3 regions of the Streptomyces sp. NPDC046303 genome follow, and region 2 is predicted to be linked to each of the others. Evidence: riboswitches for the same ligand, from Rfam matches in the RefSeq annotation. Region 2 holds a riboswitch; each other region holds the start of a gene.
The links. Region 2 has a riboswitch for cyclic di-AMP ahead of ACZ6I1_RS14955 (M23 family metallopeptidase). Riboswitches for the same ligand answer to the same signal wherever they lie in the genome.
Positions count from the first base shown of each region.

Region 1: it holds a riboswitch for cyclic di-AMP, as region 2 does, so the genes downstream of both, ACZ6I1_RS05205 (transglycosylase family protein) here and ACZ6I1_RS14955 (M23 family metallopeptidase) in region 2, are expected to answer to the same signal.
Region 3: it holds a riboswitch for cyclic di-AMP, as region 2 does, so the genes downstream of both, ACZ6I1_RS10460 (M23 family metallopeptidase) here and ACZ6I1_RS14955 (M23 family metallopeptidase) in region 2, are expected to answer to the same signal.

Region 1 covers NZ_JBVJFA010000004.1:18,967-28,333, forward strand. The annotation lists gene eno (phosphopyruvate hydratase) at 1-495, opposite strand, end outside; gene ACZ6I1_RS05205 (transglycosylase family protein) at 782-1,483, opposite strand; cyclic di-AMP (ydaO/yuaA leader) riboswitch at 1,487-1,658, opposite strand; gene ACZ6I1_RS05210 (LysM peptidoglycan-binding domain-containing protein) at 1,935-2,981, opposite strand; gene ACZ6I1_RS05215 (cytochrome P450 family protein) at 3,085-4,383, opposite strand; gene ACZ6I1_RS05220 (globin domain-containing protein) at 4,506-5,717, shown strand; gene ACZ6I1_RS05225 (nucleoside triphosphate pyrophosphohydrolase) at 5,782-6,783, opposite strand; gene ACZ6I1_RS05230 (SurA N-terminal domain-containing protein) at 6,812-7,435, opposite strand; gene ACZ6I1_RS05235 (YfhO family protein) at 7,613-9,367, shown strand, end outside.
Region 2 covers NZ_JBVJFA010000012.1:88,696-98,062, forward strand. The annotation lists gene ACZ6I1_RS14935 (DUF5998 family protein) at 1-417, opposite strand, end outside; gene ACZ6I1_RS14940 (bifunctional acetate--CoA ligase family protein/GNAT family N-acetyltransferase) at 470-3,274, opposite strand; gene ACZ6I1_RS14945 (HPr family phosphocarrier protein) at 3,459-3,740, shown strand; gene ACZ6I1_RS14950 (GntR family transcriptional regulator) at 4,005-4,682, opposite strand; gene ACZ6I1_RS14955 (M23 family metallopeptidase) at 4,884-5,681, opposite strand; cyclic di-AMP (ydaO/yuaA leader) riboswitch at 5,694-5,853, opposite strand; gene ACZ6I1_RS14960 (M16 family metallopeptidase) at 6,060-7,427, opposite strand; gene ACZ6I1_RS14965 (M16 family metallopeptidase) at 7,448-8,797, opposite strand; gene ACZ6I1_RS14970 (DNA gyrase/topoisomerase IV subunit A) at 8,991-9,367, shown strand, end outside.
Region 3 covers NZ_JBVJFA010000008.1:25,231-34,597, forward strand. The annotation lists gene ACZ6I1_RS10445 (sensor histidine kinase) at 1-851, opposite strand, end outside; gene ACZ6I1_RS10450 (MBL fold metallo-hydrolase) at 1,152-2,360, opposite strand; gene ACZ6I1_RS10455 (SGNH/GDSL hydrolase family protein) at 2,471-3,256, opposite strand; gene ACZ6I1_RS10460 (M23 family metallopeptidase) at 3,420-4,394, opposite strand; cyclic di-AMP (ydaO/yuaA leader) riboswitch at 4,397-4,572, opposite strand; gene ACZ6I1_RS10465 (tyrosine-protein phosphatase) at 4,888-5,679, shown strand; gene ACZ6I1_RS10470 (aspartate aminotransferase family protein) at 5,771-7,189, opposite strand; gene hpnH (adenosyl-hopene transferase HpnH) at 7,186-8,226, opposite strand; gene ACZ6I1_RS10480 (phosphorylase family protein) at 8,232-8,894, opposite strand; gene shc (squalene--hopene cyclase) at 8,894-9,367, opposite strand, start outside.

The sequences.
Region 1 (9,367 bases), on a different contig from region 2:
CTGGATGTCCACGTTGGAGTCGGCGTGCGACCCACCGTTGAGGATGTTCATCATCGGAACGGGCAGCAGGTGCGCGTTCGGGCCGCCGAGGTAGCGGAAGAGCGGGAGGTCCGAGGCCTCGGACGCGGCGTGCGCGACGGCGAGGGACACGCCGAGGATGGCGTTGGCGCCGAGCGAGCCCTTGTTGTCGGTGGCGTCCAGGTCGAACATGGCCTGGTCGATCAGGCGCTGCTCGGTGGCGTCGTAGCCGACGAGCTCCGGGCCGATCTGCTCGATGACGGCGAGGACGGCCTTCTCGACACCCTTGCCGAAGTAACGGTTGGGGTCACCGTCACGGAGCTCGATGGCCTCGAAGGCACCGGTGGAGGCGCCGGACGGAACTGCAGCACGGCCGGTGCTGCCATCGTCGAGGCCCACCTCGACCTCGACCGTGGGGTTGCCTCGGGAGTCCAGGATTTCCCGGGCTACGACGACGTCGATGGACGGCACGAGCATCTCCTTCTGGGATGTGACGCTGGGTGTGCGGTGGCATCAGGCCGTGGGATGGCCTTGCCGCCTAGAGCCTAACCGGATCCGGGTGCTCGACCAGCCGACCGCCCGGGTCCTGGGACGAAAAAGGGACCGAATACCCCTCTTCCGGGACATAGGGCTCCGGATCCGAGCGGTCCGATCCGCACGGCCGTGTCCGCGCACACGCCGCCGCCCGGCGCGTGGGGGGAGACGCGCCGGGCGGTGGGGAGGGTGCGTGCCGCGGGAGCTGCCGCGGCTATTGCCGCGGTGTTCAGCTGAGCTTCAGCTTCTGACCCGGGAAGATCAGGTCGGCGTCCGAGACGATGTCCTTGTTCAGCTCGAACAGCTTCTCCCAGCCGCCCTGGACGCCGTTGGCCTCGGCGATGGTGCCCAGGGTGTCACCGGACTTGACCTCGTACGAGCCGTTGCCGGTCTTCGGGGCCGGGGCCTCGGAGCGCTCGGAACGGGTGGTCGGAGCCTCGGAGCGCTTCGTCTCCTTCTTCGGCTCGGTCTTCTTCGGCTGGGTCTTCTTGGGCTCGGTCTTCTTCTCGGGCTTCGGGGCGGTCTCGGTCGAGCCGCCGCCGGTGTAGGAGGAGTTCGACAGGCCCTTGCCGCAGTGCGGCCAGGCGCCCTTGCCCTGGCCCTTGAGGACCTTCTCCGCGACGGCTATCTGCTGGGCCTTGGAGGCCTGGTTGGCCTGCGCGGCGTACGCCTTGCCGCCGTACGCGGCCCACGTGGAGGACGAGAACTGCAGGCCGCCGTAGTAGCCGTTGCCCGTGTTGATGGCCCAGTTGCCACCGGACTCGCACTGCGCGACCTTGTCCCACTCGGAAGCGGTGGCGGCGCTGGCGGTGCCCGCGGCCATCAGGGGGGCGGCGACGGCCACACCGGCGACACCGGCGAGCGTGACGAGGCGGGCGGTGCGCTCGATGGCGGTACCGCGGCGGTGCTTGCCCTTGCCGGAAAGCAGCATGGAGATTCTCCTCACCGACGCCTGCGAGGTGAGCTGTCGGGTTCGGGCGAGTGAGTTGCCCGGCCGTGCGTCCAGCGCACGTCTTGACCCCTAGCCGGTGGCGTGACCGTCTCTCAACGGCCGCTCCCGGCACCTACCTTGGTTCCCCCGCTCCTGCCTTCGGCGCTTGACGCGACGACTGTTCCCCCCGTCCGCCGGCAGGATTCGGCGATGCGGTCGAAGGAGCTCGCGGTGGCGAGCGATTCAGAAGGTAGACAGGTCCCTCCCCGATGTTCAACGAGCCCCATCGGGGAGAAACAGGCCCTACTTGCGCTCTTCGTACGGGTGTTTGCGCAGGTGAGGGCGGGGTTTGCGGAAGCTCCCGGGCGGGACACGCCAGTTGACCGGAAGAGACACATGTCTCACTTGCAGGAAACGGACAATCAACTCTTTACGGCCGCCCGAAGTGCCCTTATTCGGCGGTTAGATCCAGGTTCTGTCCGGGCTTGATCAGATCGGCGTCTCCGCCGATGACCTGCTCATTGGCCTTGTAGAGCGCGTTCCAGCCGCCCTTGAGTCCGTTGGCGTCCGCGATGGCGGCCAGGCTGTCGCCCGATTTGACCGTGTAGGTGGGCTCGGACGGGGTATCAGATGCGGCCGGCACCTCGACGGCCGGCGCACCGCGGTGCTTGCCGCTGCCGTCGGGGGCCGTCGCGGGCGGCGCGGTGGAGTCGGCCGGGGCGCCCGGGGTCGCCGGGGCCGTCGGGTCCGCCGGTGCCGTCGGGTCCGCCGGGACCACGGGGGCGCCCGGGGTCACCGGGGGCAGGCCGGGGGCGACCGGCGGCGCGGTGGTCTCGCCGGGCTGGACGGGGGTGGTCGGCGCGGTCGGGTCCACCGGGGCCGGAGCGGTGGAGGGGGCGTCCGGGGAGGGCATGACGGGCAGTCCGAGGGAGGGCGCCAGCGGGCCGTCGGGGAGCGCGTACGACGGGGTGCCGGAGGGGCTCGGCGCGGGGTGCGTCGGAGCACCGAAGTCCGTGGGCGCCTTGCCGGGGCCGGTGGTGGGCACGGTGTCGTCCGGGCGGGAGGGCGCGGTCGGGGTCACGGAGCCGCCGGGCAGGCCGGGGTCGACCTCGGCGGCGGCGCCCTGTCCGTCCAGCCCGGCCGAAGCCGCGCACAGCGGCCAGGCCTGCGGGCCCTGGGAGGCCAGTACGCGCTCGGCCACGGCGATCTGCTGGGAACGGCTCGCCAGGTCGGCCCGCTCGGCGAAGTCGAGGCCGCCCGCGTTCTTCCACTGCTCCTGGGTGAACTGCAGGCCGCCGTACTGGCCGCTGCCGAAGTTCGCACTCCAGGCGCCACCGCTCTCGCACTCGGCGACCTTGTCCCACGTGGACGTGTCGGCCGCACTGGCGTTGGTGGCGGCGAGCAGCGGCAGGGCCAGCGCGGAGCCGGTGACTCCGGCGGTGACGACTATCGCGGGCACCTGACGGGGCCGTCTGTGGCGGCCGTTCCCGGAACGCATGAGGCTGCACCTTTCGCATAACGGCTGGGTAACGGCAGAACCTAGCGGCCTTCGAACGGTTGTCACAACTCCGGTCGGCGGCTGACTTCCGGTCAGTTGTGCTTCAGACGTTTCGGGGTGTGAAGCGCACGGGAAGGGTGCGCAGGCCACGCATGATCAGTCCGCCGCGCCAGCGCAGCTCCGCGGGCGGAACAGCCAGTTCCAGATCTGGCAGACGCGTGAGCAAAGTCGCAAGCGCCGTCTGTCCTTCAAGTCGCGCGAGCGGAGCGCCCAGACAGTAGTGGATGCCGTGGCCGTACCCGAGGTGCTGGTTGTCCGTCCGGGACAGGTCGAGGGTGTCCGGCTCGGCGAACCGCCCGGGGTCGCGGTCGGCGGCCGCGAGGACGACCAGGACCGGATCCCCGGCCGCTACCGACTGCCCGCCGAGGGTGAGCGGCTCGGTGGCGAACCGCCACGTGGCCAGCTCCACCGGGCCGTCGTAGCGCAGCAGTTCCTCGACGCCGGTCTCCAGCAGAGCGCTCTCGCCGGCCGCGAGCGAGGCCTGGAGGCGCTCGCGCTCGCCGGGGTTCATGAAGAGGGAGTGGACGCCGTTGCCGATGAGGTTCACGGTGGTTTCGAAACCGGCGAAAAGCAGGATGAAAGCCATGGCCGTCGCCTCGGCCTCCGTCAAGTGGTCTCCGTGGTCGCTTGCCCGGATCAGATCGGAAATGAGGTCATTGCCCAGATCATCCCGCTTGCGGTGGATGAGCTCTCCGAGATAGGTCCGCATCTGCTTCACGGAACGGGCGACGCCGCCGCGCGGACCCCCGCCGTGCCGGATCATCATCCCGGCCCAGTCGCGGAAGTCGTCCTGGTCCTCTCGCGGTACGCCGAGCATCTCGCAGATGGCGTAGATGGGGAGCGGGAAGGCGAACTCGTGGATGAGGTCCGCCTCCCCCCTCCCCGCGAACCCATCGATGAGGTGGTCGGTCAGCTCCTGCACCCGCGGGGTGAACTCGGCGACCCTGCGCGGGGTGAACGCCTTCGACACCAGCCGCCGCAGCCGGGTGTGGTCCGGCGGGTCGATGTTGAGCAGGTGGGTCATCAGCTCCGCCTTGCGCTCGCCCGGGATCCCGGTCTTGCCCTTGGCGTGGGCGGGCTCGGCGTGGTGCGCCGGATTCTTGCTGAGCCGCTGGTCGGCGAGGGCCTGGCGGGCGTCGGCGTACCGGGTGACCAGCCAGGCCTCGACTCCGCTGGGGAGCTTGGTGCGGTGCACCGGGGAGTGCTCGCGCAGCCAGGCGTAGGCCGGATAGGGATCGGTCGCGAACTCCCAGTCGAACAGGGTCGGTCCCCCGCCCGAAGGGGAGGCCGAGGAGGAGGCCGAGGGAGTGTCTGCGGAGGCTGCGGGGGTCTGCTCGTGCACTCGATGACCGTATCCCGGCCGCCGGCCCCCATCCCATATGGGGTGCTTCGTCGCGGCTGTCCGTAGATCCGCCGTCGCTTGACCTCGACTTCCCCGACATTCCTACTTTCGGTTTTGTGGATGTGAGGATCTTGAAAAGCAGCTTCGCGGTGGTGGAGAGACGGGCCGAGCACGCGGTCAAGTTCTTCTACTCCCACCTCTTCTGGCACAACCCCACCGTCCGTGAACTCTTCCCGGCCTCCTTCGAGGACATGGAACGGCAGCGGGACCGGCTCTTCGCCGCGCTCACCCACGTGATCGCCCACCTGGAGGACGACAGCCTCGTCCCCTATCTCCGCGACCTGGGCCGCGACCACCGCAAGTTCCGGGCCGGGCCCGAGCACTACGCGGCCGTGGGCACCAGCCTGCTCGCCGCCCTCGCCGAGACCTCCGGCGAGGCCTGGACCCCTCGGGTGGAGAAGGCCTGGGCGGAGGCGTACCAGGTGATCGCCGACACGATGCTGGCCGGCGCCGCCGCGAGCACGGACCCGCCGTGGTGGGACGCCGAGGTCGTGCGCCACCTCCAGTACGGGCAGGACATCGGCGTGCTGACCCTGCGGCCGCACGCACCCTTCCCCTATCTGCCCGGCCAGTACGCGAGCGTCAGCAGCGAGCGCGTCCCGACGACCTGGCGCACGTACTCCCTCGGCAACGCCCCCCGCCCCGACGGCACGCTGGACCTGCACGTCAGCCGCATCGAGCGGGGGCGGCTGAGCACCGCGCTGGTCCGCGACGTGCAGCCGGGCGAGAGGCTGCGGCTCGGTGCGGCGGGCGGGCAGCTGACCTTCCGGCGCGCGGACCGCCCGGCCAGCCTGATCGCCGCCGGCACCGGCTGGGCCCCGATGCGGGCCATCGTGGAGGACCTCGCGGAGCGCCCTCCCGACCAGGACGTACGGCTCTTCGTGGTCGCGCGGGACGCCGCGCACCTGTACGACCGCCCGCTCATCGACGCGTACGCCGACGCCTGCCCCTGGCTCGCCGTCACCTACATCACGCCGGCGCCCGGGCAGCACCGCAACGAGGCCACCGGCCGGCTGGCCACCGCGCTCGGCACCCGGGGGCTGTGGCCGGAGCAGGACGTCTACCTCAGCGGACCGCCGCTGTTCGTCGAGGAGACCGCCCTCCTGCTGGAGGAGCTGGGCGCCGACCCGGGCCGGATCTTCCACGACGAGGTACCCGCCGCCGGAAGGGGCCACGGCCCGAACGGCCGCCCGCTGGGCTTCGGCGAGTGGTTCCTGAACCGCCCCTCGCCGCACTGGCACAACCCCGCGGGCCGCTCGCCGCGGGACTGCTGAGCCCCCGCAGCGGATTCTCTACGGCCGGGGTCCGGGGTGCTGCCGGGGGTACCAGGGCCGCGCCCTAACCGCCGAGGCCCTCCGCGGCCCGGATCGCGTCCCGGTAGACGCGGGCCGCCGCACGCAGCGCGGTCTCGGGGTCGATCCCCGCCGCCTCGGCGCGTGCCGCCAGCTCCAGCAGCTCGTACCCGATGCCCTCGCCCCGGGGCAGTTCCACGGGCACACCGCCCGTACGGACCCGCCCGGCGAGCTTGGCCGCGAGCGCGAGCCCCGGCTGGCCCAGCGGAATCCCGTCCGTGACGGACTCCCGGCGCTTCTCGGCCGCCTTGGTGCGCTGCCAGTGCGCGCTGACCTCTTCCGGGGTCTCGGCCTTCTCGTCACCGAAGACGTGCGGGTGCCGGTGGATCAGCTTCTCGACGAGGGTCCCGGCCACGTCGTCGATGGAGAACGCCTCCTCGTGGTCCTCGGCGATCCGGGCGTGGAACACCACCTGGAGCAGGACGTCCCCGAGCTCCTCGCGCAGCTCCTCCCGGTCCCCGGCCTCGATGGCCTCGACCAGTTCGTACGCCTCCTCGATCGCGTACTTGGCCAGGCCCCGGTGGGTCTGCCGGGAGGTCCACGGGCACTCGCGCCGTACCCGGTCCATCACCTGGACCAGGTCGAGCAGGCGGGCGCCCGGCAGGTCGTAGGAGCCGGGCAGCAGTTCCAGGTCGGGCATGGCGACCCGGCCCGAGCCCGCCAGGCGGGCCAGCCCGTCGGTGAGCCGCTGGTCGCCCTCGCCGCTCAGAAGCACCACGACCGTGCCGCCGCCGGCGCAGGCCCCGACCAGCTCCTGTGCGTCCGGGCGCTCGTGGAGCACCTCGACGCCCGCCTCCCGCAGGTACGGGAGCTGCGGGTGGCCGGGGTCGGCGCACAGCACCCGGTCCGCGGCGTGCAGCGTCCGCCACGCGGGCCAGGACAGCACGCCGGGGGCGACCCGGTGGCTGGTGGTCAGCAGGACGATGCGGCCGGTCGCCTCGGCGGCGGGCTCGGCCGTGGTGGATTCGGAGGGGTCGTGGTCGGTCACCCTCCGAACCTACCTCCGCGGGCGGGCCTCAGGCTCCGGCGGGGGCCTGCTCGGGCCGGGTCCGCTGGGTGATCCAGGGGGTCTGCCCGACGCCGAGCTTGATCTGCTGGACGTCGAAGGACCCGTAGCGCGGGTTGACCTCGATGCGCAGGGCCTTCGCGGCGGTCCGGGCGGGCTCCTCCAGCTTCCCGTTGCCGTACTTGGCGGTCAGCTTGGTCAGCAGGACCCGGTCCCGCAGGAAGCGGTCGACCTGGCCGGGGGCCATGGCGCCCTTCTGCAGCAGCAGCGCCTCGAACTGCTCGGCCCCCTGGTTCTCCTCGACGTACGCCTTGCGCTCGTCCTGGATCTCCTTGGCGGAGACGGAGATCCCGGCGGTCGTGGCCATCTTGTCGATGATGCGGCTCTGGAGCATCGAGTCGAGCTTCTGACGCTCCAGGTTGGGGGTGCTCGCGATGAGCTCGGCGGCGGCCTGCCCGGTGCGGTTCTGGGCGGCGCGCACCTCGCTCACCTGGGCCTGGAGGGCGGAGGTGGTGATCCGTTCACCGCCGACGACGGCCGCGGTACCGGGGCGCGCCTGCCCCGAGCAGGCGGACAGCAGGGGAGCCGCCAGCAGCAGGGCGGTGGAGACGGAGAGCGCAGTGCGACGGTGCAAAGGAGCCTCCAGGGCCGGGAGATTGTGCGTCGGTGCACAAGGGCCGTGCGGTGATCGATGGTATGCAGTCAGGATGGTCCGAGCCACTGGTTCGACCAACGATTCCCGGGGTGTTGGGGTGCGCGTTCACCCTCCGGCCATCCCGCGGCCCCCCGGCGGTGCCACAGTCGGCGCACCATGTCGACACCGCACCGCTCGCCGCGACGCCTGAGCCTGACCGCCTCCGCGCTCGCCGCCGTGCTCACGGTGGTGGCCGTGGCCGCCGGGGACGCCGTCGCCCGCGTCTTCCCGTACGGCCCGCGCCACCGCAGCATCAACGACCTCGGCAACCAGTTCGTCCCCTTCCACGCGCACCTGTGGGACCTCCTGCACGGCCGCGCGGAGGGCGGGCTGCTGTTCAACTGGCAGTCCGGATACGGCACGAGCTTCCTGCCGGACCTGGGCACCTATCTGGCCAGCCCCTTCGCGGTGCTGGTCGCCCTGTTCCCGCGCGCGGACATAGACCTCGCGGTGTACGTGGTCACGGTGCTCAAGACGGCGGCCGCGGCGGCGGCCATGACCTGGCTGCTGCGCACGCAGCGCCCGGGGGCCTGGTGGGCGGCGGGGCTGCTCGGGGCCTCGTACGCGCTGTGCGGCTGGTCGGTGATCGAGGCCTCCTACAACCCGATGTGGCTCGACGGGCTGATCGCCTTCCCCCTGCTGTGCCTGACCGGCGAGTGGGCGCTGCGCGGGCGGCGGCTCCCGGCCGCCGCGCTGATCGCGGCCGTCTGCTGGACGGCGAACTTCTACACCGCCTACATGGCCACCCTCGGCGCGGCGCTGGTGCTGCTGGTCCGGGTGGTGCTGACCCGGGAGGGGGCCGGGGACCGGCTCGCCGTGATCGGCCGGGCAGCCGCCACGACCGTGCTGGGGATCGCGCTCGCGGCGCCGGTGCTGGCTCCCCTCTTCCTCAGCTCCGGGCAGGCCTACCCGGGCTGGGTCAAGGAGTTCCGGCCGGTGTCCTGGGCGGACTTCTTCGCCCGGCTGTTCCCGGCGACGTACTCCTTCTCCTCCCCCGCCGTCTTCCTGGCCGCCGGGACCCTGCTGCTGGTGGCCGCGCTGCCCTTCCACCGGGCGGCGCCGGCCCGTACCCGGCTGGCCTGGTGCGGGCTGACGGCGGCCGTGGCGCTCTCCCTCCAGTGGGCTCCGGCGCACCTGGCCTGGCACCTGTTCGCGACCCCGAACGGAAGCCCCTACCGGCAGACCTTCGTACTCGCCGGGATCGCCGTGATCGCCGCCTGGGCGGGGCTGTCGGCGGGACTTCCCGGTCCGCGCGCGCTGGCGGCGGGGGCGGGCCTGCCGGCGGCCGCCGCCCTGTGGGCGGGCGGCAGCACGCTGGTGACGGCCTGGGGGTACGTGCTGTTCTGCGGCGGGCTGCTGGCGGCGGCCGGGGCCTGGTGGGCGCTGCGCCACCGCCGCCTCGCGGTTCCGGCGGCCGCGCTGCTGGCGGCCGTACTCGTCGGGCAGGGGGCCGCGACGACGGCGTACGGCCACAAGGGCAAGCTGGGCGGCCTCGACGACTACCCGTCCTGGGGCCGTGCGCACACCGCCCGCGCCGAGGCCCTGGCGGGCGCCGGGGGCTGGCCGGCCTACCGCACCGACCCGGGCCGGCCGGCCCTGACGGGCAACGACCCGCTGCTGCTGGGCGGGGAGGGCGGCGCGTACTACAGCAGCCACACCCCCGAGGTGTTCACGCGCACGATGGCCGCCCTGGGGGCCGGCTGGACCTCGCGCGGGCGCAGCGTCCAGAGCATCGACAGCCCGGTGACGGACGCGGTCTTCGCGGTCGGCGCACGCCTGCGGCCGGACGGCACGGTCCGCCGCGCCGAGGTCCCCCCGCTGGTGACGACCCGGCCGCCGGGCCCACCCCTCGCCTACGGCGATTCGCCCTTC
Region 2 (9,367 bases):
CGGCTCCAGGTCGATCCGGGAGACCGCGCCCCAGCCGATGGTCAGGACGACCTCGCGGGGCAGCGTGCCGGGCGTGTAGGACTCCGGGTTGGCGACGACGCGGCTGAGCACCACGGAGGAGATGCTGGAGAGCTTGACCGACTCGGTGGAGGTGGTGGCGTACGGGGACGGGGACCCGGCGTCCGCGGCCTGCTCGTCGGTGTGGCTGACGATGAAGCGGTTGCCGGTCAGGACCAGCACCGTGACGTGGCGGCGGACCTCGTTGGAGTCGAAGGTCGTCTCCTGGTGGACCAGGTACGACGAAATCGGCTCGCCGCCCACCGCGGCCTCCACGGCCTCGGCCACGAGGGCCGGGTAGTAGCCGCTGCGCTCGATCGCCGTGCGCAGCCCCTGGGTCGTCGTACCGGATTTCGCCATGAGGTCCATCCTAAGGCCCGTACGGGGCATCCCGGCCGCCGCCCGGATCCGCTCAGTAACTGGGAAGCGTCCGCGGGCCGAGATCGCCGCGGGCGGGCGGATGCGCGACACGGACGGTGGCGCTCAGCACGGAGAGCCCTTCGGTGGCGACGACCACGGGCTCCAGGGAGACCGCGACCACCTCGGGGTGGTCGTCCACGAGCCGGGACAGCCGCAGGAGCAGCTCCTCCAGGGCGGCGGTGTCGACGGGGTCGCTGCCGCGCCAGCCGAAGAGGAGGGGGGCGGTCCGGATGGACCGGATCAGTCCGGCGGCGTCCCGGTCGGTGGCCGGGACCAGGCGGTGGGCGGTGTCCCCGAGCAGTTCGGAGGCGACGCCGGCCAGCCCGAAGGAGAGGACGGCGCCGGCGGCCGGGTCGATGACGGAGCGGACGACCGTGTCGACCCCGCGGGGCACCATCGTCTGGACCACCGGCTGGAGCTCCGCCGGCTTCCCGAGCAGCGCGGTGAGGTCCGCGTACGAGCGCCTCAGCTCGGCCTCGTCCCTGAGGTCGAGCCGTACGCCGCCCAGGTCCGCGCGGTGGCGCAGGTGCGGGGCGGTGGTCTTGAGGGCGACCGGGTAGCCGAGGATCCCGGCGGCGCGGACCGCCGCGTCGGGGCTGGGTGCGGGCAGGGCCGGCAGGACGAGGATCCCGTACCGCGCGAGCAGCTCGCGGGCGTCCCACTCGGCCAGCGTGAGCACGGCTCCGCCGTCGACGTCGGCCAGCAGCCGCGCCAGCTGGGCGGCGGCACCGGGCTCGTCGATGTCCTCGAACTCGGGGACGTGCCCGGCCTCGGCGTTGGCCCGCCGCCACTGCCCGTACCGGACGGCCTCGGCGAGGGCCTTCACGGCCCGCTCGGCGGCGGGATAGCTCGGGATCGTGGTGCCGGGCCCCCGCTCTGCCCGGTCCGGCGCCTCGACGGGCGGCGCGGCGGGGTCGCCGGGCAGCGGCGCCGGCGGCCCGTACGGCGTCACGGGGCCGGGGTCGGGGGCGGAGCCGCCGGACAGGGCCTCGGCCAGTTCGCCGAGTTCGACGTGGACGACCGCCACCGGCTTGCCCGCGTGCCCGGCCGCCGCTGCGCGCAGCGCATCGGCGAGGTCGTCCGCGGGATCCTGCTCGTTGACCCACGGGATCGCGGTCACCACGACCGCGTCGTTGTCGTCGGAGGCCAGCGCCGCGGACAGCGCCGTACGGAAGTCCTCGGGCGAGGCCGCGGTGGTCAGGTCGATCGGCGGCAGCGGCCGCAGGCCCTGGGTCAGGCAGGCGTCGTAGGTGAGGACACCGAGGGACTCGGAGTTTCCGAGGATCGCGACGCGCGGTCCGGCGGGCAGCGGCTGCGAGGCCAGCAGCAGCCCGGCGTCCACCAGCTCCGTCACCGTGTCGACGCGGATCACGCCCGCCTGCCGCAGCAGGTCGGAGACGGTGGCGTCCGGCAGCCTGGTGTCCGGGACCACGTGTCCGGCGGGGGTGTGGCGGCCGCCCTTGGCGACGACCACCGGCTTGACGGCTGCCGTCCGCCGGGCGAGGCGGGTGAACTTGCGCGGGTTGCCCAGGGTTTCCAGGTAGAGCAGCGCGACGTCGGTGGCCTCGTCGTCGTACCAGTACTGGAGGATGTCGTTGCCGGAGACGTCGGCGCGGTTGCCGGCGGAGACGAAGGAGGACAGTCCCTCGCCGCGGCGCAGCAGGGCGGAGAGCAGGGCGATGCCGATCGCCCCGGACTGCGTGAACAGGCCCGTCCGGCCGCGCATAGGCATCGGCGCCGGCGTCAGCGAGGCGTTGAGTTCCACCTCCGGCGCGGTGTTGATCACCCCGTAGGCGTTCGGGCCGATCAGCCGCATCCCGTACGAGCGGACCTGGCGCACGAGTTCGCGCTGGCGGGCGAGTCCGGCCGGGCCACTCTCCCCGTACCCGGCGGAGAGCACCACGAGCCCCTGCACCCCGTGTTCGCCGCAGGCCGCGACCACCTCGGGGACGCGGTCCGCCGGAACCGCGATCACCGCCAGGTCGACGGGTGCGCCGATGGCCTCGATCGTGCGGTAGGCCCGTACGCCGTCGAGCAGGTCGCGCGTGACCTCCTCGTTGACGGCGTAGAGGTGGCCGTGGAAGCCGCTGTCGCGCAGGTTGCGCAGGGTGGCGGCGCCCACGCCGGCGCCGGAGCGGCTGACTCCGATCACCGCGACCGATCCGGGGGCGAGCAGCCGCTGTACCGAGCGGGCCTCGGCGCGCTGTTCGCGGGCGCGCTGGACGGCGAGGGATTCGGCGGTCGGTTCGAGGTCGAGGGTGAGGTGGACGGAGCCGTCCTCGAAGCTGCGCTTCTGCTGGTAGCCGACGTCCGTGAACACCTTGATCATTTTGGTGTTGGCGGGCAGCACCTCGGCGGCGAACCGGCGGATGCCGCGCTCCCGGGCCACCGCGCCGATGTGTTCGAGGAGGGCGGAGGCCACCCCGCGGCCCTGGTGGGCGTCCTGGACCAGGAAGGCGACCTCGGCCTCGTCGGAGGGACCGGAGGCGGGCCGTCCGTCGGCGCCGATGCGGTCGTAGCGGACCGTGCCGATGAACTCCCCGCCGATGGTCGCCGCGAGGCCGACCCGGTCCACGTAGTCGTGGTGCGTGAACCGGTGCACGTCGCGGTCGGAGAGCCGGGGGTAAGGGGCGAAGAAGCGGTAGTACTTCGACTCGTCCGAGACCTGCTCGTAAAAACTGACCAGTCGGCCCGCGTCGGCGGGGGTGATGGGCCTGATCCGGGCGGTGCCGCCGTCGCGCAGGACGACGTCCGCCTCCCAGTGGGCCGGGTACGAGGGGTCCGACTCGGTGGTCATGGGCCTACCTTACGGCCGGAAACCGCCTGGCAGCGTGCGCGCGGCGCATCGGGCACACTGGGGCAAAACGATGCAAGCTGGGGAAGGTCGAACGGCGGAGGATCCGGACCGAAGGCCGGTCGGAGCATTCCGGGCGTCGTGAGAGACTGGTCTAGACAACCGTTAGCACCTGAAGGGCATCACCATGGCAGAGCGCCGCGTCAACGTCGGCTGGGCCGAGGGCCTGCACGCTCGTCCCGCCTCGATCTTCGTCCGTGCGACGACCGCCTCCGGCGTCCCGGTGACCATCGCCAAGGCCGGTGGCGACCCCGTCAACGCCGCTTCCATGCTGGCGGTTCTGGGCCTGGGCGCCCAGGGCGGCGAGGAGATCGTCCTCGCGTCCGACGCCGAAGGCGCCGAGGTGGCGCTGGACCGCCTCGCGAAGCTGGTCGCCGAGGGGCTCGAGGAGCTCCCCGAGACCGTCTGACCCTTCGGGTTCGACACCTCCGTCGACCGTCACACCGCAGCGACCCACACGGTCCGCTCGGCCCGCACGCGAAAGCCGCGGCCCCCGCCATCCGGGGCGCCGCGGCTTTCGCGTGGACGCACGTCTACGCACATGTACGCGGGTGAATTCGACGCCTCGGGAATTCGGCGCACAATTCAGCCCGCCGGGGCCGAACCGATCACGAAAAAGGGCGGCAGCGGCGCACGAATACCGCTCCTTCCGTCCCTTTGTATACGGGCCCTGTTAATGACGGCCGCTCGGCATGTTTACGGCAGGTTGCGAAGTGCTCACGGCCACCCGCACCCGCAGCCGGTGCGCGCCCGCCGCCCGGTCGGCGTGGAGGGCCGCCAGCGTCCGCGCCCGCTCCGCGTCCCCCCGCGCCACCGCGTCCACGATCGCCCCGTGCTCCGCCCAGGAGTCCACCGGCCGGGCCGGCGCCTCCACCACGTACATCCACGCCAGCTTGTGCCGCATCTGCGTGAGCAGCGCGATCAGGCCCGGGCTCCCGGAGGCCTGCGCGAGCGTCTCGTGAAACCAGCCGCCCAGGGAGCGCAAGTCCTCGCCCTGGCCCCGCCTGGCCCGCTCCTGACCCAGCCTGACCAGCCCGCGGAGCACTTTCAGGTGGGCCTCGGTGCGCCGCCGGGCCGCCCTGGCGGCCGCCAGGGGCTCCAGCAGCATCCGCACCTCGAGGAGGTCGGCGGCCTCCTGCTCGGTCGGCTCGGCCACACAGGCGCCCGCGTGGCGCCGGGTGGTCACGAACCCCTCGGACTCCAGGGTCCGCAGCGCCTCGCGCACGGGGACCCGCGACACTCCGTACCGGCGGGCCAGCACCTCCTCGGTCAGCCTGCCGCCCGGCTCGAAGACCCCGGAGACGATGTCGTCGCGGATCGCTGTGCATACCGCGTGCGCGGGAATACGCAAGACCGGACCTCCGCTATTTCCGATATTCAACCGCCATGCCAATGCCGCGCACATCAAAGCCGCGCATGCGCGTGCTGCGACTCTATTGCAACACACGATAATTTCCGAGAGCGGCCGGAAATGACAAACATGTTTCCGGTGGAGCAGCACGAAGGCCCCGGCTCGGGGAGCCGGGGCCTTCGGTGAAGCGCTGGGGTGCGGTCAGAGGCTGACGCCGTGCGAGCGCAGGTACGCGATCGGGTCGATGTCCGAGCCGTAGTCGGCACCGGTGCGAGCCTCGAAGTGCAGGTGCGGGCCGCTGGAGTTGCCCGTGGAGCCCGAGAGGCCGATCTGCTGGCCCGGGGTGACCTGCTGGCCGACGGAGACGCTCAGCGAGGACAGGTGCCCGTACTGGGTGTACGTACCGTCGTTGTGCTTGATCACGACGTTGTTGCCGTAGGCGCCGCCCCAGCCGGCCTCGACCACGACGCCGACGCCCACCGCGCGGACAGAGGTGCCGGAGGCGGCGTGGAAGTCGATGCCCGTGTGGCTGCCGGAGGACCACATGCCGCCGCCCGCCTTGTACTGCGTGCTGACGTACGAGCTGTCGAGCGGGGAGACGAAGGTGTTGAGGCGCTTGCGCTCCTCCTCGCGGGCGGCGCGCTCGGCGGCCTCGCGCTCCGCCTTCGCCTTGGCCTCGGCGAGGCGCTTGGCCTCGGCGGCCCGCTGCTTCGCGTCGGCCTCGGCCTGCGCCTTGGCGGCGGCGTGCTCGGCGGCACGCCGCTGGGACGCGGCCTGGTCCTCGATGTCGCCCGCGAGATCGTCGGAGACGACGACCGCGCCGAGCGCGTTGTCCGGGGCGGAGTGGGTGTTGCCGTTGTCCGCGGCGAAGGCCGGGGCGGCGAGGGAGCCGACGACACCAGTGGTGGCGAGGGCCGCTATGCCGGCGTAGCCGGCGGTCTTGCGGCTCAGACGACTGGAACCACGGTGCTTACCGGCGGCACGACTGCCAAACGCCATGAAGGGGCTGATCCTTTCCTTCCCTCTCGCCTACCGGGTTAGCTGACGGGTTCGGAGCAGGAAGGTCTCCTACGGACCTCCTCTTGCGAGGCGGTCCGATTCACCCCAGGGACTGATGTGGGCCCCCGGCTCCCCAGGCTCGCGCCTGACGGGGACTCGGCGATCGCTGCCCGGTGCCGCGGATGCGGCGGGTACAACTGACGGACAGCACGGGTGACGCTAGGCGGATCATCAGTCAATCGCCAAACAGACACGCCCTTTTGTTGCGTACGCCACACCACATAAAAGCAACCTCTCCACTAAACGGACAAAAGGGGCCCCGGCGGACAAGCCCGCCGAGGCCCCTCGCCGTGCGGCCGTTCGGCCGCACGGAGGCCGTCAGTTGGTGACGACGCTCACCGGTCCGATCCCCAAGGCCCGCACCGGCTCCTCGATCTGCGCCGCGTCACCCACCAGCACGGTGACCAGGCGGTCCGCCGGGAAGGCCTTCACGACCGCCGAAGTCGCCTCCACCGTGCCGGTTTCGGCGAGCTGCGCGTACAACTGCGCCTGGTAGTCGTCCGGGAGCTCCTGCTCGACCTGGTCGGCCAGGGTGCCCGCGACGGAGGCCGCCGTCTCGAACTTCAGCGGGGCCACGCCCACCAAGTTCTGCACCGCCACGTCCCGTTCGGTCTCGGTCAGGCCGCCCTCCGCCAGCGTGCGCAGCACCTTCCAGAGGTCGTCGAGCGCCGGGGCGGTGTTCGGGGTGTCCACCGAGCCGCTGATGGCCAGCATCGAGGCTCCCCTGCCGTCGGCGGTGGAGCGCAGCACCTGGCCGAAGGCGCGCACGCCGTAGGTGTACCCCTTCTCCTCGCGCAGCACCTTGTCCAGGCGGGAGGTCAGGGTGCCGCCCAGGCAGTACGTGCCGAGCACCTGGGCCGCCCAGACCCGGTCGTGCCGGTCCGGTCCGATCCGGCCGATCAGCAGCTGCGTCTGGACGGCGCCGGGCCGGTCCACGATGACCACGCGGCCCGTGTCGTCGGCGGTCACCGGAGGCACCGGGAGCGGCTCGGCGGTGTCGCCCGTCCACGTGCCCAGGGTGTCCGCGAGGACCGCGTCCAGGTCGATGCCGGTCAGGTCGCCGACGACCACCGCGGTGGCGGTGGCGGGGCGTACGTGGGCCTCGTAGAAGGCGCGTACGGCCGCGGAGTCGATCCGGGCGACCGTCTCCTCGGTGCCCTGGCGCGGGCGGGACATGCGCAGGGTGGCCGGAAAGAGCTCCTTGGAGAGCTGCTTGGCGGCGCGGCGCTGCGGGTTGGCCAGCTCGTGCGGGATCTCGTCGAGCCGGTTGCGCACCAGCCGGTCGACCTCGGCGTCGGCGAAGGCCGGCGCGCGCAGGGCCTCGGCGAGCAGGCCGAGGGCCTTGGGCAGCCGGGAGGCCGGGACCTCCAGGGAGACGCGCAGGCCCGGGTGGTCGGCGTGCGCGTCGAGGGTGGCGCCGCAGCGCTCCAGCTCGGCCGCGAACTCCTCGGCGGAGTGCTTGTCGGTGCCCTCGGACAGGGCGCGGGCCATGATCGTCGCCACGCCGTCCAGGCCCTCGGGCTCGGCGTCCAGCGGGGCGGCGAGGTTGACCTCGACCGCGATCACCTGCTGTCCCGGGCGGTGGCAGCGCAGCAGGGTCAGGCCGTTGGACAGCACCGAGCGGTCGGGGGCCGGGAAGGCCCACGGCTGCGGTTCCCCGGCCTGCGGGCGCGGGTGGAAGGTCATCGTGACGGCTGCGGTGTCGCTCACTGCTCCGCCCCCTCGTTCTCGTCGTCGTTCTCGGCGGACTCGTCGGAGCCGGCCAGCGGCTCGTAGACCAGCACCGCGCGGTTGTCCGGGCGCAGCCGGGCCGCGGCCACGGCCTGCACCTCCTCGGCGGTCACGTCGAGGACGCGCTGCACGGCGGTCAGGGCCAGCTGCGGGTCGCCGAAGAGCACCGCGAAGCGGCACAGCTCGTCGGCCCGGCCCGCGACCGTGCTCAGCCGGTCCAGCCACTCGCGCTCGAGCTGCGCCTGGGCGCGCTCCATCTCCTCGGCCGTCGGGCCCTCGGCGGCGAACCGCGCGAGCTCCTCGTCCACGGCCGCCTCGATGTCGGGGACCTCGACCCCGCCGGAGGTCTTGACGTCCAGCCAGCCCAGCGAGGGCGCCCCGGCCAGCCGCAGCATGCCGAACCCGGCCGCGACGGCCGTCTGGTCGCGGCGCACCAGGCGGTTGTGGAGCCGCGAGGACTCGCCGCCGCCCAGCACGGTCAGCGCCACGTCCGCGGCGTCGCACTCGCGGGTGCCGTCGTGCGGGAGCCGGTAGGCGGCCATCAGCGCACGCGCCGGGACCTCCTCGACGACCTCCTCGCGCAGCTCGCGGCCGATGACCTCGGGCAGCGAACCGTCCCGGGGCGGCTGCTTGCCGTCGTGCGAGGGGATGGTGCCGAAGTACTTCTCGACCCAGGCGAGCGTGCGCTGCGGGTCGATGTCGCCGACGATCGACAGCACCGCGTTGTTGGGTGCGTAGTACGTACGGAAGAAGGTGCGCGCGTCCTCCAGGGAGGCGGCGTCCAGATCGGCCATGGAGCCGATCGGCGTGTGGTGGTACGGGTGGCCCTCGGGGTAGGCGAGGGCGGTCAGCTTCTCGAACGCGGTGCCGTACGGGACGTTGTCGTACCGCTGGCGGCGCTCGTTCTTGACGACGTCGCGCTGGTTCTCCATGGACTCCTCGTCCAGGGCAGCCAGCAGCGAACCCATCCGGTCCGCCTCCAGCCACAGCGCGAGCTCCAGCTGGTGGGTCGGCATCGTCTCGAAGTAGTTGGTGCGCTCGAAGCTGGTGGTGCCGTTGAGGGAGCCTCCGGCCCCCTGGACCAGCTCGAAGTGCCCGTTGCCCGGTACGTTCGCCGAGCCCTGGAACATCAGGTGCTCGAAGAGGTGAGCCAGGCCGGTACGCCCCTTGACTTCGTGACGCGAGCCGACGTCGTACCAGAGGCAGACCGCGGCGACCGGGGTCAGGTGGTCCTCGGAGAGCACCACGCGCAGGCCGTTGGCCAGCCGGTGCTCGGTCGCTGTCAGGCCGCCGGAGCCGGCCTGGGCTGTGGCCGTGTGACCCATGGGCATGTGGTCCCTTCGATACGCGATGCAGAGATTTCCGTCAGACCTGCCACTGTATGCAAGCGCGTCGACGACCGGATAAGTTCCCGGGTCACCCCCCGGGGTCGGAGTCCGGGTTGTCGGTGCCTCGGGCCACAATGGTCCGCGTCAGACCCCCCAGCACACTCATTCTTGGTTAAGGAGCCGCGCAGCGATGGCCCGCCGCAGCACGAAGACCCCGCCGCCGGAGGATTTCGAGGAGAAGATCCTCGACATCGACGTCGTCGACGAAATGCAGGGCTCCTTCCTCGAGTACGCGTACTCGGTGATCTACTCCCGTGCCCTGCCCGACGCCCGCGACGGCATGAAGCCGGTGCACCGCCGCATCGTGTACCAGATGAACGAGATGGGTCTGCGCCCCGACCGCGGCTACGTGAAGTGCGCCCGTGTCGTCGGCGAGGTCATGGGCAAGCTCCACCCCCACGGCGACGCGTCGATCTACGACGCCCTCGTGCGCATGGCCCAGCCCTTCTCGATGCGGCTTCCGCTGGTCGACGGCCACGGCAACTTCGGTTCCCTCGGCAACGACGA
Region 3 (9,367 bases), on a different contig from region 2:
ACGGCATGGCCGCGCACGCTGCCGCCCGCCGGCGGGACGACCTTGACCCGCGTGTACTGCTCGACCTCCGCGACGGAGGAGCGGAGCACCTCGCTCAGGTCGATGGGCCGCGTCCACTGGCGCCGCGAGGCCGCGCCGCCGAGGACGGCGAGGTTCTCCGCGTGGCGGCGGATGCGCGTGGCGAGGTGGTCGACGTGGAAGAGCTCCTTGAGCAGGTCCGGGTCCTCGACCGTGTCCTCCAGCTCGTCCAGCAGCGAGATCTCGCGGTGGACGAGGGACTGCAGGCGCCGCGCGAGGTTGACGAAAACCTCGACCTTCCGCTCGCTGTCGGACGGGGTGGCCGGTCCCGCCAGCCGTACCAGCGTCGCGTGGGCCTGTTCCCGTGCCCCGCGCAGCTCCTGGGACAGCAGCCAGAACTCGTCCACCCCCGCCGGGTCGACGCCGGCCGGCGGCCCGGTCGGGCCGCCCCGCACCGGGCGGGGCGGGACCTCGCCGCGCTCCAGCCGCTCGGCGGCGCCCCGCAGTTCCTGGCGCCCGCGCACGCTGGAGCGGCGCAGCGCCTCGCACCGGTCCCGTACGGCCTTGGCGGCGCGCTGCGCGCCGAGCAGCGCCGCGGCGAGGGCTCCGACGACGAGGAGGGCGCAGCCGGTGAGCACGGGCCAGAGCCGGCCGTCCCGGTCCCCGGCTCCCCCGCCGAGCTGGAGCGTGAAGATGACCGCGGCGGCGCCGCTGAGCCCGGCTGCGAGCGTGGGCAGGACGGCGGCGCGGACCAGCTGGGGGCGTATCTGCCGGCCCGGCCCCGTGACGGCGTGTCTCGACGGGGCGTGGCGGGCGGCGCGGAGTCCGGACATCGGCGTCCTCGGTACGTGGGGCCCGGCCCCCAGCGATCCCGGGGCCCGGTGTTGATCACCGGATACCCACGCTAGACCGCACCCTCCCGCCCCGGACGCCCAGTTGGGGAAGTTCGCCGGGGTGCTTCCCGCTCCCGGTGGAGCGCTCGTACAGCCGCCCGAATCCCCCGGGTCGCCTTCCGGCGGGGAGCACGCCGAGCGCGCGCCCGCCGAGTGCCGGGGCGCCGCCCCCGTCGCCCCGCACCGGTCGGGCCTTCGGTCGGGCTTTCGGTCCGTCCGCCGGTGGGGGGTGTCCCTCCGTCAGGACCCGACGGCCTCCGGCTTCTCGCGGATCACGCCCGCCGCCCGGCCCGCGGTCACCGCCGCGACGGACACTTCGGGCGCGCCGTGGCCGCCCGCCACGAACGGCCGCCACCAGGGCTGGTCCGGAACACCCTCGGCGCCCGGCTCGAACGGCTGGCCCGGGATCGGCAGCGCGATCGCGGCTCCGGCCCCCTCCGCCGCGGTGAGGGTTCCCTCGCCCGGCTCGTTCCACGAGTGGGGGGCCAGGTTGAAGGTGCCCCAGTGGATCGGCAGCATCGTGCCGTGCGGCGTGCCGCCCTGGAGGTCGAGGTGGGCGCGCATGCCCTCTTCGGGCGTCATGTGGATGTCGGGCCAGTACTCCGAGTACGCGCCGATCTGGATCATCGTGGCGTCGAAGGGCCCGTGCTCTGCGCCGATCTCCGTGAAGCCGGGAAAGTAGCCGGTGTCCCCGCTGTGGTAGATCCGGTGCTCGTCCCCGGCGACCACCCAGGAGGCCCACAGCGTGTGCTGCTGGTTGCGCAGGCCCCGGCCGCAGAAGTGCCGGGCGGGCGTCGCGGTGAGCGTGAGCCCGGCGATCTTGGTGCTCTCGTTCCAGTCCAGCTCGCGCAGCCGGTCGGCCGGCACGCCCCAGCGCTCCAGGTGGGCGCCGACGCCCAGCGGGACGGCGAACACCGTGTCCGTACCGGCCAGCTCCTTGATCGTCGGCAGGTCGAGGTGGTCGTAGTGGTCGTGCGAGATCACCACGACGTCGACCGGGCCCAGCGAGGCCAGCGGCACGGGCACGGGGTGCAGCCGCTTGGGCCCGACGAAGGGGAAGGGCGAGCACCGCTCGCCCCACACCGGGTCGAACAGCACGCGTCGCCCGTCGATCTCCGCGAGCACGCTGGAGTGGCCCATCCAGGTGATCCGCAGTCCGGTGGCGGGTGGCTTGGCCAGCTCCGCGAGGGTCGTCGGGTACACGGGTACCGGCGCGCCGGGGGTGCGCCGTGCCCGCTGCTCCCGGTTGAAGTAGATCTTGGCGAACTCCGTCATCGACCCCGAGGGCCTGGTCCGGGCTCCGAGCGGGTTCTGGAAGACGCCGTCGGCGAAGTTCGGCGAGCGGTGGATCCGGGCCAGCCGCTCGCCGGACGGGTCCGCGCCGAAGGCTTCGGGCCGCAGGGCACGCAGCCGGGGACGCAGGGGACGCGGGGGACGGGAGCCGGTCAAGGCGCCTCCTGGGAGGATGGGGTCGGGACGGTCGTCGGTCTACGACCTTCCAACGCACGGACACCCCCGAGGATTCCGCTTACGGCCCCCGTCCCCGTCTGCGGCTCGCCCTACAGCGGGAGGAGGTCCGGCCGCTTCGCCTCGACGTGGTCCCCGGAGGACTGGCCGCGCAGCCGCCGTCCGATCCAGGGCACCAGGTGCTCGCGGGCCCACTGGATGTTGTCCCGGGTCACGTCCACCGAGCCGCGCGGCCGCTGCGGCGGCCACGGCTGGTCGGGGTCGGCGGGCACCTCCAGGCCGAGCACCTGCGCCGCGCGCAGCGCCACCCGCGTGTGCCCCTCGGGCGACAGGTGCAGCCGGTCGGCGTCCCAGGCCCGCCGGTCCTGCACGGACTTCAGCGACCAGAGGTCGAGCACCGGGCACTCGTAGCGGTCGGCGATGGCGCGCACGTGGGCGCTGTACGTCGCCACCTTGCCCCGGAGGTGCTTGAGGACCGGCACGCCCCGGGTGTCGAAGCCGGTGGTGATCATGACCAGGCCGACGGCCCCGGTGAGGTCGGCGACGGCGGCCTCGAACCGCTCCGCCACGTCGTCGGGGTCGGTGCCGGGCCGGATGATGTCGTTGCCCCCGGCGCAGAAGGTCACGAGGTCCGGCGCGAGCTCCTTGGCCCGCGGGACCTGCTCGGCCACGATCTGGTCGAGGAGCCGGCCGCGCACGGCCAGGTTCGCGTACCGGAAGTCGTGTTCGTCACGCTGGTCGGCCAGGAGCACGGCGAGCCGGTCCGCCCAGCCGAGATAAGAATCCCCGGGTCCCGGGTCCCCCACGCCCTCGGTGAAGCTGTCCCCGATCGCCGCGTACGAGCCGATGGTCTTGAGTGTCGTCGTCGTCGCTGCCACAAAGCGACATCCTTCACCCGCGCACACGACCTACGCCAACGTAAGCAGGGGTTGACGGACCGTGATCTATACCACGCGAGGGATAAGGAATAAGTACACGCCAGGCCGGGACCCCCCTCGGGCCCCGGCCTGACGTGTGTTCGTGCTCCGACGGCCGCTGCCGTCAGATGGTGACGCCCTTCGAGCGGAGGTAGTTCACCGGGCTGATGTCCGAGCCGTAGGACTGGGTCGTGCGGATCTCGAAGTGGAGGTGCGGGCCGGTCGAGTTGCCGGTCGAGCCGGAGAGGCCGACGCGCTGGCCGGCGGTGACGCTCTGGCCCACCGAGACGGACAGCGAGGAGAGGTGGGCGTACTGGGAGTAGTTGCCGTCCGCGTGCCTGATGATGACCTCGTTGCCGTACGCGCCGGCCCAGCCGGCCGAGACCACGGTGCCCGCGCCGATGGCCTTGACGGTGGTGCCGGAGCTGGCGATGAAGTCGACGCCGGTGTGGTAGCCCGAGGACCACATGGCGCCCGCGACCTTGTACTGGGTGGATATCCCGCCGCTCACCGGGGCGACGAATCCGGCGCCGGAGGGGGCCTGCGCCGCGGTGGACGAGCCGCTGCCGCTGCCACTGCCACTCGGCTTCTGCTTCGGCTGCGGGGCGGGGGCCGGGGCGTCCTGCTCGCCGGAGGAGCCCTCGCCGGCGGAGGCAGAACCGGTCGAGGACCGCTCGGCCGGAGCCGGAGCCGGGGCCGGGGCCTGGGCCGTCTTGGCCTTCGCGCCGAGGGTCAGCTTCAGACCCGGGTGGATCAGGGAGGGGTCGCTGCCGACGGCCTCGCGGTTGTCGGCGTAGAGCCGCTGCCAGCCGCCGTCGAGGTGGCGCTCCGCGGCGATCTTGGAGAGGTAGTCGCCGGGCACGACCGTGTAGACGGTCGGCGCGGCCTCCACGGCGGCGGGCGCGGCCTGGAGCGCGAGCGGGAGCTGCGGGGCGACGGCGGGGGCCAGGGCCGGGGCGGCGGCCGGAGCGGTGGCCGCGTTGGCGCCGGCAGCACCCATCAGGGGCAGCGCGAGAGCCGCACCACCGGTGCCGGCGACGGCGAGACCGCGGGAAAGCGAACGGGACTTCGGACGGCGGTGCTTACCCTTTGCAGGCATGGCGAATTCCTCTCCGTCGCCTGCGAGGTGAGCTGTCGGGTTCGGACTGGAGATGTCCGGCCGCACATGAACGGAACATGTACGGCTTCACCCCTAGCCGTTCCGGAGAAAGATCCGGAACAGCGGCTTACCTGGTTCCCCCGCTCCTGCCGCGCGCGTGAATAGTCGGGTGCGGTTTCCGGGAGGCGGCAGGATTAGGCGGTCCACCCGGATCGATCGCGAAGGTAATCGAGTCCGGGCGTACGGAACAAGCCATGAATTCCCCAAAGGAATCACCGGGATGAGGGACCGACGGAATTCCGGTCACCCTCCGTCTATTCCACACCGTCAACAACCGCCCCGGCCGGGCCATTCGACTTTCGCGATCAGGCACTCACGGTCACCGTATGATCTGGCTCACGGGGCCGCGTCCGATCTCGCCGCCGGATATGGCAAGTTGGAGCCAACCAGCTCAATTCGGACAGATGTCCCACCATGAACCGGAGGAGTTCCTTTGACCCAGCGGATACAGGAGCCGGAACTGTCCGGAGTGCGCAATTTCCGCGATGTGGGCGGATTGCCGACTTCTGACGGGCGACAGGTCAGGCCGGGACGACTGTTCCGAAGCGGACATCTGGCACATGCCACCGAAACCGATGCAGAGTTCCTCGCATCGCTCGGGCTCCACACCATCTTCGACTTCCGCAACGTCGCCGACCACGCCCTGGAGGGGCCGGACGTCGAGCTGCCCGGCGTACGGAACGTCAACATCCCGCTCTCGGACCCGGCCGACGGCCGGGAGTTCTGGAAGATGGTCCGCGACGGCGGGCTGGACCAGCTCCGCTCGGTGCTGGGCGAGGGCAAGGGCGCGGCCCGGATGGCGCAGTCGTACCGCACGATCATCCGGCACCGCACCGCCGAGCACGGGCGGGTGGTGCGCGCCCTCGCCGAGGACAGCGTCCCCGCCCTGCTGCACTGCGCGGCCGGCAAGGACCGGGCAGGCCTGTCGATCGCCGTCGTCCTGCTGGCGCTGGGCGTGGAGCGCGAGGCGATCGTGGCGGACTACCTGGAGTCGAACGCTCCGCACCGCCGCTACCGGGTCCACCGCAGCAGCCAGGCGCAGGAGGCGCGGTCGCCCGAGGTGATGGAGCTCCTCGCCCCGCTCTTCGACGCCCGTGCCGAGTACCTGACCGCGGCCTTCGACACCATCGACGAGACCTGGGGCGGAGCGGACCGCTACCTGGCGCAGGGCCTCGGGCTCACCCCCCAGGCCCTCGACCGCCTCCGCGGGCAGCTGCTCGACTGAGGGCCCGTGCCGGAGGGGTGCGTCCGAAGCACCCCTCCGGCCCGCCGGCACGCACGCCCCGGCAGGGCAGCGGCAGGGCTCCGGCAGGCCGTCACCGGTTGCCGACGGCCTGCTTCACCAGGGTCCTGCCGAACTCCCACATGAGCCCCGAGCCGCCGTGCGCCTCGTCCATGACCTCGCGGAAGGCGCCGACGAACCGGTCGACGTCCCGCTCGTCCACGACCAGCGGCGGAATGAGCTTGATCACTTCCAGGTGGTCTCCGGACACCTGGGTGAGGATCCGGTGCTTCTGCAGCAGCGGCACCACGACCATCTGCGCGAACAGCCCCTTGCGGGCCGCCTGGAGCATGGCCCACCGGCTGCGCAGCCCGAGCGAGGACGGCCGGCCGAACTCGATGCCGATCATCAGCCCGCGCCCCCGCACCTCGTGCAGCAGCTCGTACTCGTCCACCAGGGCCGCGAGCCGCCCGCGCAGCAGATCGCCCATGGCCCGGGCGCGCGCGACGAGCCGCTCGTCCTCCATGACCGACAGCACGGCCAGCCCGGCCGCCATCGCCTGGGCGTTGGAGCCGAAGCTCGCGGAGTGCACGAGGACCCGGTCCATGGACGAGTAGACCTTCTTGAAGATCCAGTCCTTGCCGAGGGTCGCACCGACCGGCACGTAGCCGCCCGAGAGCGCCTTGGCCACGCACACCAGGTCGGGCTCCACGCCCGGCTCGTGCTGGTACGCGTAGAAGTCCCCGGTGCGCCCCAGGCCGGTCTGCACCTCGTCCGCGATCAGCAGCGCCTTGTGGCGGCGCAGCAGGTCCTGCGCGGCGAGCAGGAAACCGGGCGGGGCGGCGAGCACCCCCTTGCCCTGGATCGGCTCGACGACGAAGCCGGCCACGTCCCCCTTGCGGAGCTCGCGCTCCAGGGCGCCCAGGTCCCCCAGCGCGATCTTCGTGTCGGGGAGCAGCGGCGCGAAGCCGTCCCGGAAGCCGCCCTCCCCGTTCACCGAGAGCGATCCGGCCGTGAGCCCGTGGAAGGCGTGGTCGCAGTAGAGGACCCTGGGCCGCCCGGTGGCGTACCGGGCGAACTTCAGGGCCGTCTCCACCGCCTCGGTGCCGCTGTTGCCGAAGTAGACCCGGTCGAGGTGCGGGCTGTACGAGAGCAGCTTCTCGGCCAGCAGCCCGGGCAGCGGCTGGCAGTCGAAGCGGGTGAGGTCGGCGAGCTGGGCGTCCAGGACGTCGTGCAGGGCGCGGCGGACCACCGGGTGGTGCCGGCCCAGGCCCATCACGCCGAACCCGGCGAGCATGTCGAGGTAGTCGTTGCCGTCGGCGTCCCAGAAGTGGGCGCCCTCGGCCCGCTGGTAGACCTTGTCGAAGCCGATGGTGTGCAGCATCCGGGGCAGTTGGTGGTTGAGGTGCCTGGAGTGCAGCTCGTACCGCTCCCCGCCGCGCTCGGCCAGCAGGGCGCCGAGGTCGAAGCCCTTGCCCCGGCCGCCCTCCTCCCGCGGCTGCGTCGCGGTCACGCCGGTCCTCGTGAGGCTTCCCGGTTCCCGCCGATCGTCTCCCGGGCCGCCCGCAGGGACTCCTTGAGGGAGCCCATGGTGGCGAGGACGGCGGTGGGCTCGTACCCGCAGTGCGCCATGCAGTTCGCGCAGCGCGGGTCCTTGCCGCGGCCGTACTTGCTCCAGTCGGTGTCGTTGATGAGCTCCCGGTACGTCGGCACGTAGCCGTCGCTCATCAGGTAGCAGGGGCGCTGCCAGCCGAAGAGGGAGTAATTCGGAATGGCCCAGGCCGTGCAGGGGAAATCGGCCTTTCCTTCCAGGAAGTCCAGGAAGAGCGGCGAGTGGTTGAGCCGCCAGCGCCTGCGGTTGCCGCCCGCGAATGCCTTCCTGAAGAGTTCGCGGGTCTGTTCGACGCCCAGGAAGTGCTCCTGGTCGGGGGCCTTTTCATAGGCGTAGGCGGGCGAGATCATCATCTCGTCCACCCGGAGGTCGTCATTGAGGTAGTTGAGCACCTCGATGATCGTCTGCGGGGTGTCGGTGTTGAAGAAGGTGGAGTTCGTGGTCACCCGGAACCCGCGCCTCTTCGCCTCCTTGATGGCCGCGACGGCCTCGTCGAAGACGCCTTCCTTGGCCACCGACTCGTCGTGCCGTTCGCGCAGTCCGTCGATGTGCACGGCGAAGGCGAAATACGGGGACGGGGTGAACTTCTCGATCTTCTTGCGCAGCAGCATCGCGTTGGTGCAGAGGAATACATACTTCCGCTTCGCCACCAACTGGCGCACGATCTCGTGAATCTGCGGGTGCATCAAGGGCTCTCCGCCCGCGATGGACACCATGGGCGCGCCCGACTCCAGCACGGCGCCGACCGCCTGGGCGACGGGCATGCGCTGCTTGAGCACCCCGGCCGGGTGCTGGATCTTCCCGCACCCCTCACAGGCCAGGTTGCAGGCGTACAGCGGTTCCAGCTCGACGATCAGCGGGAACTTCTCACGCTTGCGGAGCTTCTGTTCGAGCAGATACGTCCCGACCCTGATGGTCTGGCGCAGCGGCATGGCCATCTGGCTCACCTCCTGGGGAGCAGCAAAGAACGGTGCCAGTCATAAAACGCGGGCAGTACGGCACGCAGTACGCGGAAGGCCGATATTCCACCGCGGACGGTGCCGATACGGACGAGCTCATGCTCCGGAGCGTCCACGATCACCCGGACGGCCGCAACCGGGCGTCCGCCCGCCGAGGAGCGGCGGTCGCCGCGGGTGGCGGCCCACAGGGTGGCCGCGGACTCCATGTCGACCGCGATGGCGCCGGCGGCGCGCAGCTGCGCGCGCTCCTGGCCGCGGACGACGTGGTCGGATCCGGTCAGTGCGCCGGTGTGCACGGTCCGGCCGGGGGCGGCCCGGGCCAGTGCCTCGGCGAGCAGGGCGGTCCCGGTGCACGCCACCACCCCGTGCGGGTCCCTGGTCTCCTCGGCGACGACCAGGTCGCCGGGGTGCATGCCGGGAACCAGTCCCGCGCAGAATCCGGTGGCGAGGACGGCGGCCCGCTCCATGCCGGGCCGCTCCAGCGCCCGGCCGACGGACCGCTCGGCGGCGCGCGGGCCCATGCCGGTCCGGAGCAGGGCGTGGTCCCCGCGGCCCGCGCTGCGCAGGGCCGTCTGCTCGATGCGCAGCGCGCAGGCCACCAGCAGCGGGCCGGGAGGCGCGGCCCTGTCCCCCGGGGCGGCGGACATCAGGATCCCCCGGCGGGCGCGAACGGTTCCCCGTGCAGGTAGCGGCCGAGCGCGGTGAGCGGGAACACCTGCCGGTACAGGTGGTAGTTGATGGAGAAGTCCCAGGGGAAGCCGGTTCCCGTGAAGTAGGGCTCGTCCCAGGAGCCGTCCTCCTGCTGGGTCCGCACCAGGTAGGCGATGCCCCGCGCGACGGCCTTGCCGTCGCGCTCGCCCGCGGACAGCAGCGCCATCAGCGCCCACGCCGTCTGCGAGGGGGTCGAGGCGCCCTTGCCCGCCCACGACCGGTCCTTGTAGGAGCGCTGGTCCTCGCCCCACCCGCCGTCCTCGTTCTGTACGGATTCCAGCCAGCGCACGGCCCGCCGGATGGCGGGATGCGCCGGGGCGATGCCGGCGGCGGTCAGGGCCGGGACCACCGAGCCGGTGCCGTAGACGTAGTTGGTGCCCCAGCGGCCGAACCAGGCTCCGTCCGGCTC